3 regions of the Allobosea sp. 10L422 genome follow, and region 1 is predicted to be linked to each of the others. Evidence: predicted binding sites of a transcription regulator. Region 1 holds the regulator's gene; each other region holds the start of a gene.
What was found. The regulator LexA, encoded in region 1, represses DNA repair genes until DNA is damaged. The targets are predictions, from matches to a motif close to TGTTCNNNNTGTGTTCNG.

Region 1 (4,540 bases):
GTCCGGCGACTACGAGGCGAAAGCCCGCTGATGGCGCTCACCCCGGTCCCCGTCGCGCGCAAGGCGCTGCTCAACAGCATTCCGGGACCGACCGGAGCGGAGACCCTCCCGCTCGCGCAATGCGCATGGCGGGTGCTCGCAGCCGATCTGAAGGCGCTCAGAACCCAGCCGCCCTTCGCCAACTCCGCCATGGATGGCTACGCCGTGCGTGCCGACGAGATGGCCGAAGATGCCACACTCGCCGTGATCGGGGAGTCCGCCGCCGGGCGGGCCTTTGACGGTACGGTCGGGCCGGGCGAAGCCGTACGGATCTTTACCGGCGCGCCGATGCCTGATGGTGCCGACACCATCCTGATCCAGGAGGACGCCGACGGCGTCGGCAGCCCCACGATCCGCGTGCGGGTGCCCCCCGCCAAAGGCAAGTTCCTGCGCCGGGCGGGGCTCGATTTCCGCGAAGGCGACGCCCTGCTGTCGGCCGGACGCGTGCTCGACAGCGCCGCACTCGGGCTCGCCGCCGCGATGGGCCATCCCTCGCTGCCGGTCCGGCGCAAGCCGCGCGTCGCGATCCTGGCGACCGGCGACGAGCTGGTGGCGCCGGGCGAGCCTGTGGGGCGCGACCAGATCGTCGCCTCGAACTCCTTCGCGCTCGCCGCGCTGGTCGAAAAGGCCGGTGGCACCGTGCTCGATCTCGGCATCGCCCGCGACGACCATGCCGATCTCGCCAACAAGATCGGCATGGCGCGGGCTGCCGATGCCGACGTGCTAATCACGCTGGGCGGCGCCTCGGTGGGCGCACACGACCTCGTGCAGGAGGCGCTGACCCGCGCCGGGATGTCTCTTGGCTTCTGGAAGATTGCCATGCGGCCGGGCAAGCCGATGATGACCGGTCGGCTCGGCCGGATGGTCGTGGTCGGGCTTCCCGGAAACCCGGTCTCCTCGATCGTCTGCGGCCATCTCTTCGTGCTGCCGCTGATCGAAGCCCTGCTCGGCATGGCCGGCGCCGATCGCGACCGCAGCGTCCCCGCCCGCCTCGGCAGCGACCTGCCGGGCAATGACGAGCGTGAGGATTATCTGCGCTCGGAGCTGGCGCTGACGCCCGATGGTTGGGTTGCAACGCCTTTCGATCGGCAGGATTCCTCCATGCTCGGCACATTGGCGCGGGCGCAGGCGCTGACGATCCGCCCGGCCCATGCTGCGCCCGCCAAGATAGGCGACCTCTGCCGTATCCTGCCGCTGCGGTAGACGGGCGCTCTCGCGCGACCGGGTTGCGGAACACAAGGCGAACAGTTATGGTGTTCGTGATTTGTTTCGAATCTACGCTTTTCCGGGGCCGGCGGGATCATGCTGACACGCAAGCAACACGAACTCCTGCGCTTCATCCAGGAACGCTTGCGTGAGAGCGGGGTGCCGCCCTCCTTCGACGAGATGAAGGACGCGCTCGATCTGCGCTCGAAATCCGGCATCCACCGGCTGATCATGGCGCTGGAGGAGCGCGGCTTCATCCGCCGCCTGCCCAACCGGGCGCGTGCGCTCGAAGTCATCAAGATGCCCGATGGACTCGGTACGCCGCAGCAGCGGCCGCGTTTCAGCCCTGCGGTCGTCCAGGGCGGGCTCGGCACGCAGCCCAATCTCGGCAAACCCCGCCCCACCGCCGATGAGGACAGCCGCTCTTCGATCGCGATCCCGGTCATGGGCCGCATCGCCGCCGGCACACCGATTTCGGCCATTCAGAACCGCAGCCACACCGTCTCGTTGCCGCCCGACATGCTCGGCTCCGGCGAGCATTACGCGCTCGAAGTACGTGGTGACTCGATGGTCGAAGCGGGCATCCTCGACGGCGACACCGTCATCATCCGCAAGCAGGACTCGGCCAATACCGGCGATATCGTCGTGGCACTGATCGACGACGAGGAGGCCACACTCAAGCGGCTGCGCAAACGCGGCTCCTCGATCGCGCTCGAAGCCGCCAATCCCGCCTATGAGACGCGTGTGCTCGGGCCGGACCGGGTCAAGATTCAGGGCCGCCTCGTCAATCTGATGCGGCGTTACTGAAGCCGTTCGACCTCGGCTTCGCCATCGGCGGAAGCTGGCGGAATGCTGATGCTCGTTGCAGCGGGCGCCGCCAGACGGGGTTCGCGTCGGCGGCTCCACGGCCGATCGGCCGCGCTGGGCTCTGAGATGCGGCTGCTCCATCCCGACGCCGTGCGGTAGAGCGAGGTCGCGCCGTCGCGTGACAGTCCCATTCGCTCGATCAGCCGGGCCTTGCAGGCGCCGCTCCAGGGAATGGCGGTGACGACGAGGTCGGCCCGCAGGCAATCTTCGATGATCGCCAGCCGGTCGCGCGTGTAGGAAATCATGCGCTTGTCGGCCGTTTGCGCAACACAACCCAGTTGATCGCAAGCGATGCCGGCGCGCAGCGTCGGATCGTCCGGCGAGCGGCTGTCGCCGTCGGCACTCAGCCATTGCTGCAGCACGAAGCGGCTGGGCTTGCCGGCGACCGCAAGGCGTCCATCGAGGCCCCGCACAGCAAGCCCCGAGCCGTCGCGTTCGATCAGGATTTCCGGCCGCTCCGGCTTTCCGGCGATGGCGACGCCGAGCACGATGGGGACCGCCGCCAGCCAGCGCCAGGCCGTGGTCCACAGCGTCAGCCAGAGCAACGCCAGCACGAAGCAGGTCAGCACGGCCGGGCTGAAGGCGGCGATCATCACGGTGGAATGGTCGATGCTTGCGACCCAATGCGCCACCTTGAGCACGACATCCGAAGCCAGCCCCATCAGCGCCCAGGCAGGCCAGTCCAGCCCGAAGGGATAGGCGAGCACGCCGAACACCGCCGCAGGCATCACGAACAGCGAGACGAAAGGCAGTGCCATGGCGTTGCCCAGCAGGCCGAAAGGGTTGAAGGTCTGGAAGTGATAGGCCCCGAAGGGCGCTGTTGCGGCCGTCGCCAGCAAGGTGGTGACGACGATGCCGAGCGCCGCTGCCCAGACCGGCCCGAGCGGCCATGGCAGGCTCGGGGGCGGCTCCGTGCGTTTTCGGCTCTCCCAGCGTTCGGCAAAGGCGATCAGGGCCGCAACCGCGCCGAATGACATCTGGAAGCTCGGTCCGAGCAGCGCCTCCGGCTCGCGTAGCAGCACGATCATGGCTGCAAGAGCGAGATTGCGCATGCTCAGTGCAGCACGATCGACAAGGATCGCGCCGAGCATCACCAGCGTCATGATCAGCGAGCGTTCGGTCGCGACGTCACTGCCTGAAAAGATACAGTAGGCGGTCGCGCCGAGCATCGCCGCGACGGCCGCGATCTTCTTGATCGGCCAGAGCAGCGCGGCAGTCGGGGAGAGCGCCAGTAGGGCGCGCACCAGCCAGAAAATCGTCCCGGCCGCGAGAACCATGTGCAGGCCTGAGATCGAGACGATGTGGTAGATTCCGGCGGCACGCAGGCCATTGTTCGTCGCCTCGGTGATCAGGCCGCGCTTCCCCGTGACAAGGGCGGCAGCGACCGCCCCGCCCTGCCCGCCGCCTACTTCGGCGATGCGCCGGGTCAAGGCGTTGCGGGCCCGGTCGATCGTGACATCGACGGCAAGGCGCGTCGGCATTGGGTGCGGCGCGGGCGCCGACGCGATCTTGCCTGCGATACTGCCGACTGCGCCGATGCCGCGGAAGAAGGCATCGCGCGCGAAATCGTAGCCGCCCGCCCGAGCTGGCCCCGGTGGAGGCAGGAGCCGCGCCGTCGCCGCGATATGATCCCCCGGAGCGACCGAGCCGGCGCGGATATTGACGCGCACGCGCCTTGGACGCTCCGCGGCCGGCATTCCGGCGAATTCCGTTAACAGCAGGACAATGCGGGCGCCGTTGTCGCGTGCCTCCACGCTCTCGACGAAACCCGTCACCTTGCCGATTCGCGGCCGCTCCAGCATCGGCGCGGCGATATCGGCCGTCCGCCAGACGCCGGCGGCAAAACCCGCGAAGGCGGCGGCCGCCGCCAGACAGGCCATCGAGGCGAACCGACGGGTTCGCAGCGCGAACGCGAAGATCGCGCTGAGCGCGAAGCCGGTCAGAGGCGCCCACAAAGCCGGCTCACGATCTGCCGCGAAATAAAGCAGGATGCCGACGCCCGTCGCCACAGGCAGCCATAGGAACGGGCGGCGACGCTCCGCCTCCAATTCGAGCGCCTGACCGAGCCGGGCCTGCCAGTGGTTGAACCAGGCTTTGAAGCGAACGGAGATCAGCCAGGGCGCGAGCAGGCGCAAAGGCAACGCCTCGGCTCGCGCGCCGCGCGGCATGTCCTGCCCCGGCGGCCCCGGCTGCATTCTCCGCCCCTCCCCCGCCGGCGCAGCAATTTGACCGCTTAACCTTTCCGGCCAAGCCATGTTACAGGGCGCGCGCCGGTTGTCATGTCATGACCTGCGCCATTTCCCTGTCTTGCCCCGGACGGCTCGTGCCGCCCGGCCGGAGTTGCCTTCCATGAGCAATGCCGTCGTCACGCGCTTTGCGCCCTCGCCCACCGGTTTCCTGCATATCGGCGGAGCCCGCACGGCGCTGT
Region 2 (4,540 bases), on a different contig from region 1:
ATAGGCGCGGCCCATCTCGCGGGTCAGAGCCGGGACGAGCTTGTAGAGCAGCGGCTCCTTGGCGCCGAGGAGCTGCGCATGGCGCATGCCACGGCGCATGATCCGGCGCAGGACGTAGCCGCGGCCCTCGTTGGAGGGCAGCACGCCGTCGGCGATCAGGAAGGCGGAGCAGCGCAGATGGTCGGCGATGACGCGGTGGCTCGCCTTCATCGGCCCATCTGCATCGACGGAGGTCAGGTCGGCGATGGCGCTGATCAGGGCGCGGAACAAATCGATATTGTAGTTGTCATGCGTGCCCTGGAGCACGGCGGCGATGCGCTCCAGCCCCATGCCGGTGTCGATCGAGGGGCGGGGCAGATTGGTGCGGATGCCACCTGCAGCCTCCTCGTATTGCATGAACACGAGGTTCCAGATCTCGATGAAGCGGTCGCCGTCTTCCTCGGGAGAGCCGGGCGGGCCGCCCCAGATATGGTCGCCGTGATCGAAGAAGATCTCGGAGCAAGGGCCGCAGGGGCCGGTGTCGCCCATGCGCCAGAAATTCGCCGAGGTCGGGATGCGGATGATCTTGTCGTCGGTCAGGCCGGCGATCTTCTTCCACAGGCCATGGGCCTCGTCGTCCTCGGAATAGACGGTAACGAGGAGCTTATCCTTCGGCAGGCCGAATTCGCGCGTGACCAGCGTCCAGGCGTGATGGATCGCCTGTTCCTTGAAATAGTCGCCGAAGGAGAAGTTCCCCAGCATCTCGAAGAAGGTGTGGTGGCGCGCGGTGTAGCCGACATTGTCGAGGTCGTTGTGCTTGCCGCCGGCGCGCACGCATTTCTGGGAGGTGGTGGCGCGCGAATAGGGACGCTTCTCCTGCCCGGTGAAGACGTTCTTGAACTGCACCATGCCCGAATTGGCGAACATCAGCGTTGGGTCGTTGCGCGGTACGAGCGGGCTCGACGGCACGACTTCATGGCCGTTGGACTTGAAGTAGTCGAGGAAGGTCGACCGGATATCGTTGACGCCGCTCATCGCTGTTTGCGCTTCTCAACTCGGGCAGGGGCCGGGCAGGTCCGGCAGGAAGGTCCGGTTCTAGTCAGGCGGCCCGCCCCTGTCCAGAAAGCTTGACGCAGCGCACACCCTGCAAGGCTTTATTCTCAAACGAAAAGGGCGGCCCGAAGGCCGCCCTTGCATCGTTCCGCGCCAGAGCAGTCCGGCTCAGGCCTCGCCCTCGTCGAGATCGTCGTCGGTCGGGTTCGCCTGGTCGAGGATGCGGTCGGCGACGAGGCCGGAGTTCTGCCGGATCGTGGCCTCGATCTTCGCGGCGAGATCGGGGTTGTTCTTGAGGAAGGTCTTGGCGTTCTCGCGGCCCTGGCCAAGACGCTGGCTGTCGAAGGAGAACCAGGCGCCCGACTTCTCGACCATGCCTGCCTTGACGCCGAGGTCGATCAGCTCGCCGACCTTCGAGATGCCCTCGCCGAACATGATGTCGAACTCGACCTGCTTGAAGGGCGGCGCGACCTTGTTCTTCACGACCTTGACGCGGACCTGGTTGCCGGTCGCCTCGTCCCGCTCCTTCAGCGTCGAGACGCGGCGGATGTCGAGGCGCACGGAGGCGTAGAACTTGAGCGCGTTGCCGCCGGTGGTGGTCTCAGGCGAGCCGTACATCACGCCGATCTTCATGCGGATCTGGTTGATGAAGATCACCATGCAATTCGAGCGCGAGATCGAGGCCGTGAGCTTGCGCAGCGCCTGGCTCATCAGGCGAGCCTGCAGGCCAGGTTGGACATCGCCCATCTCGCCTTCGATTTCGGCGCGGGGCGTGAGCGCTGCGACGGAATCGACCACGAGCACATCGATCGCCCCGGAGCGGACGAGGGTGTCGGTGATCTCGAGCGCCTGTTCGCCGGTGTCGGGCTGGGAGATCAGCAGGTCGTCGAGATTGACGCCGAGCTTGCGGGCATAGACCGGATCGAGCGCATGTTCGGCATCGACGAAGGCGCAGACGCCGCCCTTCTTCTGCGCCTCGGCGATGGTGTGCAGCGCCAGCGTCGTCTTGCCCGAGGATTCAGGCCCGTAGATCTCGATGACGCGGCCCTTGGGCAGGCCGCCGACACCCAGCGCGATGTCGAGGCCAAGCGAGCCCGTCGAGATCGTCTCGATCTCGATCGCCTGCGGGTTCTTGCCGAGCCGCATGATCGAACCCTTGCCGAAGGCGCGTTCGATCTGGGAGAGCGCTGCATCGAGCGCCTTGGCCTTGTCCATCGAGGAGCCTTCCACAAGTCTGAGGTTTGCCTGATTCACAGTTCGGGCTCCTTATGGCAGGGCCAAGGGGACATCTCAATCAGTCTTGACAACAGAATGATCACTCTTTGTTCCCGCCAGCAAGTTCTTTTTTTGTTCTGTATGTCAGCTTGTGTCAGGAGAGGCAATTTGAGCCTCCCGTCATGCCATTTTATCATGCGGTATTTCTTGTGGCCCTCATCGTATGCGATTGGTGCATGGCTGGCCGCTGCGTTTCCCATCCCGGCGCCTGCCGTTTCCTGTTATTGCGCGGGGAATCTCCATTTGTTTTCGAAAGTTGCCAACGTGTCCTCCGCCCCCGCCCAAACGGCCCCGAACTCGCCGCGACGCATCCTGCTGGCGAGCCTGATCGGCACGACGATCGAGTTCTTCGACTTCTATATCTATGCGACGGCCGCGGTGATCGTGTTCCCGAAGCTGTTCTTCCCGGGCGGCGATCCGACCACCGCCATGCTCCAGTCCTTCGCGACCTTCGCGATCGCCTTCTTCGCGCGGCCGATCGGCGCCGCCATCTTCGGCCATTTCGGCGATCGCATCGGCCGCAAGGCGACGCTCGTCGCCGCGCTGATTACGATGGGGCTCTCGACCGTGGCCATCGGCCTGCTGCCAACCTATGCCGCGGTCGGCGTGCTCGCGCCGCTGCTGCTGGCGCTCTGCCGGCTTGGGCAGGGGCTCGGCCTCGGGGGCGAGTGGGGCGGGGCGGTGCTGCTCGCGACTGAGAATGCCCCTCCCGGCAAATCGGCCTGGTACGGCATGTTCCCGCAACTCGGCGCGCCTGTGGGCTTCATCCTCGCGACCGGCAGCTTCCTCGCGCTCGACGCGCTGCTGACCGATGAGCAGTTCTTCAGCTTCGGCTGGCGCATCCCGTTCATCGCCAGCGCATTGCTCGTCTTCATGGGGCTCTATGTCCGCCTCCGGATCAGCGAAACTCCTGCTTTCCGCAAGGCGATGGAGAAGCACGAACGGGTGCGCGTGCCCTTCGTCAGCGTCTTCGCCGAGCACAAGCTCGCGCTGCTCTGCGGCACTTTCGCGGCGCTCGCGACCTTCGTGCTGTTCTACCTGATGACCGTGTTCTCGCTGAGCTGGGGCACGACGAAGCTCGGTTTTTCGCGCGATCAGTTCCTGCCGCTGCAGATGATCGGGGTCGTGTTCTTCGGCCTGACCATTCCGGTCTCGGCCGTGCTGGCCGATCGCTTCGGGCGCCGGCAGACCCTGTTGGCGACGACGCTGGGCATTGCCGTTTTCGGCTTCGTGCTGGCGCCACTCTTCGGCTCGGGCAGCACCCTCGGCGTGCTCGCCTTCTTCGTCGTCGGGCTGTCGCTGATGGGCTTCACCTACGGGCCGCTGGGCACGGCGCTGGCGGAGATGTTCCCGACCTCCGTTCGCTATACCGGCGCCTCACTCACCTTCAATCTCGGCGGGATCGTCGGCGCCTCGCTCGCTCCTTACGTCGCGACCTGGCTCGCGACCGAGAAGGGCCTGCCCTTCGTCGGCTATTATCTCAGCCTCTCGGCCGCGATCACGATCCTGGCACTGATCGGGGTGAGCGCGCTGGTTTCGCGGGAGGGCGGGGATGTCGGCGCGGCTGCGGCGCGCTGAGGGGGGGCTTTGCGTCATGGTCGGGCTTGTCCCGACCATCCACGTCTGCGCTGGGCAAGCGTCGTGTTCAAGACGTGGATGCTCTCCACAAGGGCGAGGATGACGACGTCCGGAACATCGTCGCGCTCGTCGATCCTGGGCTCAGGCCACCGGCCTGCTCCGGAGATGACGACACGGCTCCTTCAGCCCATCGCCGCCTTCACCGTCTCGACGAGCTGCTTCATCGTGAAGGGCTTGGGCAGGAAGTGAAAGTCCTCGCCCTCGGGCAGGTTCTTGCGGAAAGCCTCCTCGGCATAGCCGGAGACGAAGACGACCTTGGTGTTCGGGTTGCGCTTGCGCAACTCGCCCAGCAAGGTCGGGCCATCCATCTCGGGCATGACCACGTCGGAAACGACGAGGTCGATCTGGCCGTCGTTCTTGAGGAAGAGATCGAGCGCCTCGACGCCGGAGGCGGCTTCGTGGACGGTGTAGCCGCGCGAAACCAGCATGCGCGCGTTCAGCGCGCGCACCGCGTCCTCGTCCTCTACCAGCAGAATGATGCCGGCGCCGGTGTGGTCGGCGGCGAGCTTCTTGGGCGCTTCCTTGGCCGCGGCCTCGGCGGCGATTTCCTCCTGGCTCGGGACATGGCGCGGCAGGAAGATCTGGAAGGCCGTGC
Region 3 (4,540 bases), on a different contig from region 1:
TGGCTGATTGTCGGGAGCCGGGCGAGGAACGCTCGGCGCTTCGTCCGCGACAAGCCGAGCCGGCCACGCTATGAGCTTGCGCGCGCCGTTTCGGCGCGGGCTTTGAAACGCGCAAAGGCTACGGACGATGAATGCGACGGCCGCACTGACGATCGTTCCGCCGGACGCGCCGCTGCGGGGCAGGGTGGTGCCGCCCGGCTCGAAATCCATCACGAACCGTGCCTTGCTCGTGGCGGCGCTGGCCGGAGGCACGAGCCGGCTGACCGGCGCCCTGAAGAGCGACGACACCCGCTACATGGCGCAGGCGGTTCGCGCGATGGGCGTCGCGGTCGAGGAGCCTGATGCGACCACCTTTGTCGTCGCCGGAACCGGCCGGCTGCAGCCGCCGGCCGAGCCGCTCTTCCTCGGCAACGCCGGTACTGCGACACGCTTCCTGACCGCAGCCGCCGCGCTGGTCGACGGCACCGTGATCGTCGACGGCGACGAGCACATGCGCAAACGCCCGATCGCGCCGCTGGTCGAGGCGCTGCGGACATTGGATGTCGCGGTGACGGCTCCGAGCGGTTGCCCCCCGGTTAAGGTCCAGGGGCAGGGGAGCTTCCCCGCCGGACGCGTGGAGATCGATGGCGGCTTGTCCAGCCAGTATGTGTCCGCCCTGCTGATGGCGGCGGCCTGCGGGCGTGGGCCTGTCGAGATCGCCTTGACGGGCAAGGAAATCGGCGCCCGCGGCTATATCGATCTGACGCTGGCGGTGATGAAGGCCTTCGGAGCGAAGGTTTCACAGCCGGATCCGGCGACATGGCGGGTGGAGCCCACCGGCTACAGGGCGGCCGACTTCCTGGTCGAACCCGATGCCTCCGCCGCCACCTATCTCTGGGCGGCCGAGGTGCTGACCGGCGGCGCTATCGATCTCGGCGTCGCCCCCTCGGCCTTCACCCAGCCCGATGCCGCCGCGCACAAGGTCATCGCCAGCTTTCCGAACCTTCCGGACGTCATCGACGGCTCGCAGATGCAGGATGCGGTTCCCACGCTCGCCGTGCTCGCGGCCTTCAACCGGCGGCCGGTTCGCTTCGTCGGGATCGCCAATCTGCGTGTCAAGGAATGCGACCGGGTGTCGGCCTTGGCGCAGGGGTTGTCGCGCATCCGGCCGGGCCTCGGCGTGGAGGAGGGCGACGATCTTCTGGTCGCGTCCGATCCGGCCCTCACCGGACAGACCCTTCCAGCGCGGATCGACAGCCATGCCGATCACCGCATCGCGATGAGCTTCGCACTGGCGGGTCTCAAGCTCAACGGCATCACCATCCTGGACCCCGCCTGCGTCGGCAAGACCTATCCCGGCTATTGGCGGGCGCTGGTTTCGCTCGGCGTCAGGCTGGAGGGCGACCTGCCATAGCCCTCCGACGGTTCGTCTGCGGCGACCGCCGGGCGCCGCGATTCGATAGGGGAAAACCACTTGAACAAAACGAGAACATCATTGATAATGCCTTAATCGGCCGATAGGGTTCGGCTCCGGTCAAGCGGCCGGTTTGTGTGAAGTGCGCAGGAAGTGGAGCCTGTCATGGCTGGTAGCGTCAACAAGGTCATTCTGGTCGGCAATCTCGGGCGCGACCCCGAAGTGCGCCGCCTCGGCAGCGGCGAGCCTGTCGTCAATCTGCGTATCGCCACCTCCGAGACCTGGCGCGACAAGCAGAGCGGCGAGCGCAAGGAGCGCACCGAGTGGCACTCGGTCGTGATCTTCAACGAGAACCTGGCGAAAGTGGCCGAGCAGTACCTCAAGAAGGGCTCGAAGATTTACATCGAGGGTCAGCTCCAGACCCGGAAATGGCAGGACCAGTCCGGCGTGGAGAAATACACCACGGAGATCGTGCTGCAGCGCTTCCGCGGCGAACTCACCATCCTCGACAGCCGCCAGGGCGGCTCGGATGAGTACAGCGAGGGCGGCGGTGGCGGCGGCTACGTCGACGATCGCTCGGGCGGCGGTGGCTCCTTCGGCCGCTCCGGCGCGATGGGCGGTGGCGGAGCTTCGCGCCAGCCGGCCATGCCCGGCGGCGGTGGCGGTGGCCGTTCCTCGTCGACCCATCTCGACGACGATATTCCGTTCTGATGTGCGGTACATAGGCGCGATGCCCTCCCGCACGCCGTGGTTGGGTCAGTCGAGAGACACGTTGTAGCTAGCAGCCAGGACCCCGCGCAGTTCGTCCCAATCGGCGTGAGCGAGGTGCGGAATCCCCACAGCCCCACGATAGGGCGCCTTCAGACCTGTTGAAGTGGAGATGTGAACTACGGGGCCGGGCGGCAAGAGTGCCTTTTGGGCAGCGATGCGCAAGGCTGCCAGACCCGCGGCCGACGCCGGCTCGCTCCATAGACCGTCGAGCGCCAAGGCAGCCTGGGCATCCGCAATACTCCGATCGTGAACCGCAACAGCGTGCCCCCTGGACCGATGCAGTGCGGCTATTCCACGAAAGCCGCCGCGGGCGGAGCCAATACCGTGAGCAATGGTTTCGACCGGCTCGAGGGTACTGGACGAGCCGCTGGCGCAGAACCGGCCAAGGGCATCCGATCCCTCGGGCTCGGCGGCGATCAAGATAGGCTCTTCCGTCGCCAGGCCCAGTGCCTTGAGCTCGGAAAAGCCTTTGCCGATCCCGAACAGCAGCTCGCCGTAGCTCGTCGGTACGGACACTGCGGCAGGTACTCGTCCGAGTTCGAGGAAGAGTTCATATGCGATGGTCTTGTAGCCCTCTGGGCCGAATGGATGGCCGGTATGGGTCGGGGCCGTGTTGCCAATCAGATACCAACCCGGCTGGCGCGACAGGACATCGAGGAGCGGCCACCGCGCCGTGCGTGGCATCGCGATCACGGCGGCACCATAGGCGCGCATCTGTCGTGCATGGGCCGGCGAAACCGCGTCGTCGCAAAGCACGATGCATTTCAGACCGGCGCGTGCCGAGTAGGCCGCGGCCGAAGCGCCATGATTGCCGGATGAAGAGATGACCGTGCCAAGGGCGCCGGCGGCGGCAGCAGCGCTGACGGTGCAAAGGCTCAGGCGGTCCTTGTGACTCCAGCTCGGATTGGCGCTCTCGTCCTTGACGAAGAGCTCGGGCAGGCAGGCCCAAGCGGCCGCCCGCGGCGCAGAAACCAGCGGCGTCGCGCCCTCGCCGCAGGACAGGCCGGGCAGGAGTGGCGGCAGGAGCGGCGCCCAGCGTTCGAGGCCGCTGCCGAAGCGTGGCGCAAACAGGTCGCCTGCAAGTCGCTCGTAGGCGTAGCCGACCTCGTAGGGATAATGGAACGGCTCGGCGCCGGTCTCGTCGATATGAGCGACGAACGGAGGAACCTGCGGATAGAGCGGGCGCCGAACGCCATCGGACATCGAGATCAGGGCGTCGGCCAGGGATGGCGATGTGGTGACCCAGGACGGCACAGCCGCCTCCGGGCCACGATCGGCGAAGCGGTCCATTCTTGCCTCAGCGCAGCGGCAGGGCGTAGATCTGGCCGCCGCGCGTCCAGAGGTCGTTCTGGCCGCGTTCGAGGCCTATGCGCGAGCCCTTGCCGAGATTGCGCTCGAAGATCTCGCCATAGTTGCCGACGGCGGCGATCATCCGGGCGACCCAGCGCTCGTCGAGACCGAGCGCCTTGCCGAGGCCCGGCTCGCTGCCGAGCAGGCGCTTGACGGCCGGCGGGCCTTTCGCGGCAAGTTCTGCCGCATTGGCGGAGGTCACACCCATCTCCTCGGCCTCCATCAGCGCGAAGACCGCCCAGCGGACGATGTCGTAGAATTGCTCGTCGCCTTTTCGGATTGCGAGCGCTGTCGGTTCCTTCGACAGGCGTTCCGGCAGCAGGACATAATCGTCGGGCCGTTCGGCCTTGAGCCGCATGCCGATCAGCGGTGTCGAGTCGTTGCTGTAGGCATCGCAGCGGCCGGAAAAGAATGCATCCTCGACCGCATCGAGCGTGGCGACCGTCACCGGCGAGAAGGTCATACCGTTCGTGCGGAAATATTCGGAGAGGTTGAGTTCTGAGGTACTGCCCTGCTGGACGCAAATGGTGGCGCCGCTGAGCTGCCTGGCGCTGGTGACGCCGAGCTTGCGTGCGACGATGATCGCCTGTCCGTCATAGAACCAGATCGGCGCGAAGCGCAGGCCGAGCTGGGCCTCGCGAGTCAAGGTCGCGGTCGCCGTCCGCGAAAGCACGTCGATCTCGCCGCTCTGCAAGGCGGTGAAGCGCGTGACGGTGGTCGTCGGGACGAAATCGACCTTGGTCGCGTCACCGAGGACGGCTGCGGCTACGGCGCGGCAGAGATCGGCATAGATCCCGGTCCATTTACCCTCGCGGTCCGGCATGGTGATGCCCGGCGTGCCCTCGGAGGTGCCGCATTTGAGAACGCCACGCTGCTTCAGCGCGTCGAGGTGCGGCCCTGCGGCAGCAGGTGGAAGCGATGAGAGCAGCAGGCCTCCCGCAAGCGCCGTGGTCTTGATGACACCCCTGATCATTCGCCCCTCCATTCTTGGTCGGTTGAGACTAGGCAGGGCAAGTCTATGCGTCC

Region 2: recA (recombinase RecA) is a predicted target of LexA. The motif match lies at 2,370-2,387, and genes of this name have one in related genera.
Region 3: ssb (single-stranded DNA-binding protein) is a predicted target of LexA. The motif match lies at 1,454-1,471, and genes of this name have one in related genera.

Annotation. Positions count from the first base shown of each region.
Region 1 covers NZ_JBFTJI010000001.1:621,557-626,096, forward strand. The annotation lists gene moaC (cyclic pyranopterin monophosphate synthase MoaC) at 1-31, shown strand, start outside; gene AC1DEZ_RS02910 (molybdopterin molybdotransferase MoeA) at 31-1,242, shown strand; gene lexA (transcriptional repressor LexA) at 1,342-2,052, shown strand; gene AC1DEZ_RS02920 (ComEC/Rec2 family competence protein) at 2,046-4,307, opposite strand; gene gltX (glutamate--tRNA ligase) at 4,462-4,540, shown strand, end outside.
Region 2 covers NZ_JBFTJI010000002.1:567,986-572,525, forward strand. The annotation lists gene alaS (alanine--tRNA ligase) at 1-1,014, opposite strand, end outside; gene recA (recombinase RecA) at 1,201-2,286, opposite strand; gene AC1DEZ_RS07090 (MFS transporter) at 2,572-3,885, shown strand; gene cckA (cell cycle histidine kinase CckA) at 4,068-4,540, opposite strand, start outside.
Region 3 covers NZ_JBFTJI010000004.1:346,578-351,117, forward strand. The annotation lists gene AC1DEZ_RS11710 (ABC transporter permease) at 1-7, shown strand, start outside; gene AC1DEZ_RS11715 (3-phosphoshikimate 1-carboxyvinyltransferase) at 128-1,393, shown strand; gene ssb (single-stranded DNA-binding protein) at 1,559-2,104, shown strand; gene AC1DEZ_RS11725 (threonine synthase) at 2,150-3,454, opposite strand; gene AC1DEZ_RS11730 (amino acid ABC transporter substrate-binding protein) at 3,462-4,487, opposite strand.